Bradyrhizobium sp. WD16: one gene and its partner. The protein of the gene in region 1 interacts with the protein of each later gene in a pairwise test. Links are inferred from orthologs where the notes say so. Each region holds a gene or a part of one and is shown on either strand. Other genes may lie near its edges.

The links.
Region 2: the proteins of pheT (region 1) and secD interact in binary tests that used the Escherichia coli proteins (3 or more experiments, as listed by UniProt). The link is inferred for Bradyrhizobium sp. WD16 from one-to-one orthologs.

What each region holds. Positions count from the first base shown.
Region 1 is NZ_CP028908.1:1,863,552-1,866,977, forward strand. What follows is about bases 42-3,151. They hold pheT (phenylalanine--tRNA ligase subunit beta), read left to right. Parts: upstream 42-441; coding sequence 442-2,862; downstream 2,863-3,151. Other genes in these bases: pheS (phenylalanine--tRNA ligase subunit alpha), read left to right, coding at 42-445; DB459_RS08625 (MBL fold metallo-hydrolase), read left to right, coding at 3,123-3,151. Also shown: more of pheS, read left to right, coding at 1-41; more of DB459_RS08625, read left to right, coding at 3,152-3,426.
Region 2 is NZ_CP028908.1:4,567,469-4,570,618, reverse strand. What follows is about bases 256-3,089. They hold secD (protein translocase subunit SecD), read right to left. Parts: upstream 2,557-3,089; coding sequence 955-2,556; downstream 256-954. Other genes in these bases: yajC (preprotein translocase subunit YajC), read right to left, coding at 2,628-2,984; secF (protein translocase subunit SecF), read right to left, coding at 256-938. Outside these bases: more of secF, read right to left, coding at 1-255. UniProt on the Escherichia coli protein: Part of the Sec protein translocase complex. Interacts with the SecYEG preprotein conducting channel. SecDF uses the proton motive force (PMF) to complete protein translocation after the ATP-dependent function of SecA.

The DNA of each region.
Region 1 (3,426 bases):
CCACCAGGTCGAGGGGCTGGTGATCGACAAGGAGTCCCATCTCGGCCACCTCAAGTGGATCCTGCACGAATTCTGCAAGGCGTTCTTCGAAGTCGACAACGTCAACATGCGCTTCCGTCCGTCGTTCTTCCCCTTCACCGAGCCGTCGCTGGAGGTCGATATCCAGTGCCGCCGCGACAAGGGCGAGATCCGCTTCGGCGAAGGCGAGGACTGGCTGGAGATTCTCGGCTGCGGCATGGTCCATCCCAACGTGCTGCGCGCCTGCGACATCGATCCCGAGGTCTATCAGGGCTTCGCCTGGGGCATGGGGATCGACCGCATCGCCATGCTGAAATACGGCCTGCCGGACCTGCGCGCCCTGTTCGAGGCGGACGGGCGCTGGCTCGATCATTACGGCTTCAAGCCGCTTGAGATGCCCACGCTGGCTGGAGGGCTGTCGTCGTGAAATTCACCCTGTCCTGGCTCAAGGAGCATCTCGAAACCGACGAGCCGCTGGAAAAGCTCGCCGACAAGCTCACCATGATCGGGCTCGAGGTCGAAAACATCGAGGACAAGGCGAAGGCGCTCAAGTCCTTCTCCATCGCCAAGGTGATCTCCGCCGAGAAGCATCCCAACGCCGACAAGCTGCGGGTCTGCATGGTCGACACCGGTGCCGGCGCGCCGGTGCAGGTGGTGTGCGGCGCGCCCAATGCCCGCGCCGGGCTCGTCAGCGTGTTCTCGCCGCCGGGCAGCTATATTCCCGGCAAGAACATCACGCTGGGCGTCGGCACCATCCGCGGCGTCGAAAGCCGCGGCATGCTGTGCTCGGCCGCCGAACTGCAGCTGTCCGAGGACCACGACGGCATCATCGAACTGCCGGCCGACGCGCCGGTGGGCGCGTCCTATGCCGAGTGGGCCGGCCTCGGCGATCCGGTGATCGAGATCAACCTCACCCCCAACCGCCAGGACTGCACCGGCGTGCACGGCATCGCCCGCGACCTCGCGGCCGCCGGCATGGGCACGCTGAAGACGCCGCCGATCCGGCCGGTGAAGGGCGAGATTCCCTGCCCGGTGAAGGTCAAGGTCGAGGCGCCCGATCTCTGCCCCGGCTTCGCGCTGCGCCTCGTGCGCGGCGTCAGGAACGGACCCTCGCCGGAATGGCTGCAGAAGCACCTCGCCGCGATCGGCCTGCGGCCGATCAATGCGCTGGTCGACATCACCAACTTCCTGACCTTCGACCGCGCCCGGCCGCTGCACGTCTTCGACGCGGCCAAGGTCAAGGGTGATCTCGTCGTGCGCCGCGGCCGCGAGGGCGAAAGCCTTCTCGCCCTCGACGGCCGGACCTACGAACTCGATCCCGCCATCTGCGTCATCGCCGATGATGCCGGCGTCGAATCGCTCGCCGGCATCATGGGCGGCGAAGCCTCCGGCTGTTCCGAAGCGACGACCGACGTGCTGATCGAATCGGCGCTGTGGAACGAGTTCAACATCGCCCACACCGGCCGCCGGCTCGGCGTCAATTCCGACGCGCGCTACCGCTTCGAACGCGGCGTCGACCCGGCCTTCATGGTGCCGGGCCTCGACCTCGCGACCAAGCTGGTTCTCGAACTGTGCGGCGGCACCCCCTCGGAAGCGATTGTGGTCGGCAAGCAGCACGGCGACGACCGCGTGATCGATTTCCCGCTGACGGAAGTGAAGCGTCTCGCCGGCATCGACGTGCCGCTGGTCGAGGTCCGGCGGATCCTCGGCCATCTCGGCTTCATGCTCGCCGGCACCGGGCCGGTGGTGAAGATCGCGGTGCCGTCATGGCGCAGCGATGTTCACGGCAAGGCCGACCTCGTCGAGGAGATCATCCGCATCGTCGGCGTCGAACGCATTCCGATGACGCCGTTCCCGCGCGGCGACAATCCGCGCAAGCCGGTGCTCACCAGCCTGCAGCAGCGGACGCGGCGTGCCAAGCGCGCGCTGGCGACACGCGGCATGGTCGAGGCCGTGACCTGGTCGTTCATCGCCAGGAACGAGGCCGTGTTGTTCGGCGGCGGACAGCCGGAACTCACGCTCGCCAATCCGATCGCGGCCGATCTGTCCGACATGCGGCCGAGTCTGTTGCCGGGACTGATCCGCGCCGCCCAGGCCAATGCCGATCGCGGCATCGCCGATCTCGCCCTGTTCGAGGTCGGCCAGGTGTTCCGTGGCGATCGTCCGCAGGACCAGTTCATTGCCGCGAGCGGTCTGCGCCGCGGCCTCGCCAGCGCGCGCGGGGTCGGCCGCCACTGGTCCGGCACCGCGGCGGCGGACGCCTTCGACGCCAAGGGCGACGCCCTCGCCGTGCTCGCCGCCACCGGCGCGCCGATGCAGGGCCTGCAGATCGTGCCGCTCACCGAGGCGAAGCAGGCGCCCGCCTGGCTGCATCCGGGCCGCTCCGGCACGATCCAGATCGGGCCGCAGAACGTCCTCGGCTATTTCGGCGAACTGCATCCGGGTGCGCTGGAAGCGCTCGGCGCCGAAGGCCCGCTGGTCGGCTTCGAGGTGATTCTCGACCGCATTCCGGAGCCCAAGGCACGGCCGACACGCACCAAGCCGCTGCTCGATCTGTCGGCCTTCCAGCCGGTATCGCGCGACTTCGCCTTCATCGTCGATCGCGCGGTGAAGGCCGGCGACGTCGTGCGGGCGGCCCAGGGCGTCGACAAGAAGCTGATCACCAACGTCAGCGTGTTCGATCTCTACGAGGGCAAGGGCATCGAGGACGGCAAGAAGTCGATCGCCATCGCGGTGACGCTGCAGCCACGCGACAAGACCCTGACCGATCAGGAGATCGAGGCGGTGGCCGGCAAGATCGTCGCCGAGATCGTCAAGAAGACCGGCGGCGTGCTGCGCGGGTGAAGACCGAAGCCGGCGGCACGCGCCTCATCATCCGGTGAGATTTCGGTTCAGGAAGGAATTTCTGAACCGAAATCACAGGCGATCGACTGAATCGGCGGATCTGAACCACATCCCCCCTTCGGACGGCGTGCCGACGCGCCGACGCGCTGAATGGATCCGCACGGCGGGCCCTGGGGCGCTGTCGCGGCGTCGCGTTGTCGGCAGCCTTGAGACACCGGGGCAGTCCCGGGAGCACAAGACTGGCAACATGGAGACGCGCCGTGGTCGATCGTCGAGACGTCCTGAAGCTGATGGCGGCCGGTGGCGCGATCGCGCTGGCGCCTGGATCGCTCGCCTTGGCGCAGACCGGCGGCAAGCCGCGCACCCGCATCGTCTTTCTCGGCACCAAAGGCGGACCAAGGGTCGGGATCGGCGCCTCCAATCCGTCCAATGCGGTGGTGGTCAACGGCACGCCCTTTGTCATCGACTGCGGCATGGGCGTCAGCCGGCAGCTCGTCAATGCCGGCATTCCGATTCCGTCCGTCAAATATATCCTGATCACCCACCACCATTCCGACCACAACC
Region 2 (3,150 bases), 2.7 Mb from region 1 along the record:
GGAGCCGCGATGAAGATCGAGGTATAGGTGCCGACCAGCACCACGCCAAACATCATCGTCGCGGTGAAGGAATGGATCGCCTTGCCGCCGAACAGCAGCAGCGCGAGCAGCGCCAGCGTCACCGTCACGTGTGTGATGATCGAGCGCGACAGCGTCGAATTGATCGAGGCGTTGAGCAGCTCCGGCATCGGCATCTTTTTGTAGCGACGCAGCATCTCGCGGATGCGGTCGTAGATGACGACGGTATCGTTGAGCGAATAGCCGAGGATGGTCAGCAGCGCCGCAATACTGGTCAGATCGAAATCGATCTGGGTCACCGACATGAATCCGATGGTCAGCACGATGTCGTGGACGTTGGCGATCATGGCGCCCAACGCGAACTGCCACTCGAAGCGGAACCACAGATAAATCAGGATCGCAACGATCGCGAGCATCAAGCCGATGGTGCCATAAGCCAGAAGTTCGCTCGAGACGCGGGGCCCAACCACCTCGACGCGTCGATACTCGACGGCGTCGCCGAGCGACTGACGCACCTTCTGCACGGCAGCTTGCTGCGCCTGGTCGCCGCCGGGCTGCTCGGCGAGGCGGATCAGTACGTCGGCCGGGCCGCCAAACTGCTGAAGCTGCACGTCGCCAAGCCCGAGCGTGCCGAGCTTGGCACGCAGGGCGGCGATGTCAGCCGGCCCCGACTTGTTCTGAATCTCGAGCAGCGTGCCGCCGCGGAAATCGATGCCGAAGTTCAGCCCGTGAACGAAAAACAGTGTGATCGCCACGATCGACAGCAGCGCCGAGATCGGGAAGCTGATGCGGCGAAAGCGGATAAAATCGAAGGTGGTGTTGTCGGGAACGACGCGCACCGAGGGAATGATACCGGTGACGCTGAGTGCCGTCAGGACGACGATGAAGGCGGCAAGCGCGAGGATGATCCAGTGGGTCACAGCCGAAACTCTCTTCTCAAATCGGCACGGTCTGCGGCCGTTTCCACCTCACCCACCCGGCAACGATGAGCCTTGTGACGGTGAAGGCAGTGAATACGGTCGTGACGATGCCGATGCCCAGCGTCACGGCGAAGCCACGCACCGGACCGGTACCGATGTAGAACAGCACCGCCGCGGCGATGAAGGTGGTGATGTTGGAGTCCATGATGGTTGCAAGCGCGCGGCTGAATCCGGCATCGATCGCCGAGATTGCGTTGCGGCCGCCCCTCACCTCCTCGCGAATGCGTTCATAGATCAGCACGTTCGAGTCCACCGCGATGCCCACGGTGAGCACGATGCCGGCGATGCCGGGCAACGTCAGTGTGGCATTGAGCAGCGACAGCAGGCCGAAGATCATCGCGACGTTGATCGCCACCGCAATGTTGGCGAACAGACCGAACAACCGATAGGTCAGCGTCATGAATACGATGACGAGGATCGAGCCGACATAGGAGGCAAGTTCACCGGCGGCGATCGAATCCTGTCCGAGGCCGGGGCCGACGGTGCGTTCCTCGATAATGGTCAGCGGTGCCGGGAGCGCGCCGGCACGCAGCAGGATGGCGAGATCGTTGGCCTGCTGCACGGTGAAATTGCCGGAAATCTGGCCGGAACCACCGGTGATCGGCTCGCGGATGACCGGCGCCGAGATGACTTCATTGTCGAGCACAATGGCGAACGGCTGACCGACATTCTCCGATGTCGCCTGTGCGAACTTGCGAGCGCCCGAGGTGTTGAAACGGAAGGTCACGATCGGCTCGCCCGAGCGCTGGTCGAACCCCGCCTGGGCATCGGTGAGATCGCCGCCCGAGACCAGCACCTGCTTCTTGATCACATAGGGGACCTTCGGCGACTGCTGGCTCATCAGCACTTCGGATTCAGGTGGCACCCTGCCTTGGGCCGCCACTTCCGGCGACACTGATGGGTCGACCATCCGGAAATCCATCTTGGCGGTCTTTCCGAGAATCTCCTTCAGGCGGCTCGGATCCTGCAGACCGGGCACCTGCACCAGAATACGGTCGACGCCTTGGCGCTGGATCAACGGTTCGACGGTGCCAAGCTCGTTGACACGCTTTTCGATGATCTGGATCGACTGCTCGACGGCCTGGCGCAGACGCTCGGTGATCGCCGTCTGCGGGACCGACAACCGGATCAGGCCGCCGCCGGCGTCGGTGACTTCGATCGTGCGCTGGCCGCTGGCGCCCGCGAGACCGCTAAGCGGCTGCGACAATTCACGCAGCTTGGCGAGCGCCGCAGCGGTATCGGCATCCGCAACCCGCACCTCGACGTTTTCGCCGCGGACGCCGATGCCGCCGACGAAGCGGATGCGCGCCTCGCGCATCGCCCGGCGGGCGTCGTCGGCAACCTGGTTCAGCTTGTCCTTGCGGACCGAATTGGCGTCGACCTCGAGCAGAATGTGGGAGCCGCCCTGCAGGTCAAGGCCGAGCACCAGACGGCGTTGCGCCCAGGCTGGCCAGTTCTTCACCGTGCTCTCGGGAAAGAAATTCGGGACCGCGCAGAGGCATACGATCAGCGCCGTCAGCACGATCGCCACCACCTTCCAGCGGGTGAAATACAGCATCGGAACTACCTGTCAGCGCATCGATAGCGGTTGGGTGTAATAAGGACGGGCCGGTTGACGAGGGGGGCCCGTCAGCTCGCTGCAGCGTCGTCCTTGCTCGTCTCCTTGGCCGGTTCACCCTTGGTGCGGACACCAGAGATCATCTGGCGCATCTGGCGCACCCGCACGCCGTCGGAAATCTCCACCTCGATCTGGTCGTCGTCGACCACCTTGGTGACCTTGCCAACCAGGCCGCCGCTCGTCACCACGGTGTCGCCACGACGCACGTTCTTAACCAGATCGTTGTGGTCGCGCACCTTTTTCTGCTGCGGCCGGAGGATCAGGAAATACATGATGACGAAGATCAGGGCGAAAGGCAGCAGCGACATCAGCATGCTGTTGGCATCGCCGGAGGCTGCAGCCTGGGCATAGGCAGGAGTGATCAGCATTCGATAAATCCTCAAAGGGTCGGAAGGACGTGGAGCTCTCGGCTGGGCCGGCGCGAGCCCCCAACAGCGTGCCGGAGCCGGTGCCGTTCAAAGGTCTCGCCGATCCGGGGCCCACCGCTTTTCCCCGGCCGTCCCACAACAGAACGTCCATGACCGCCTCGGGAGC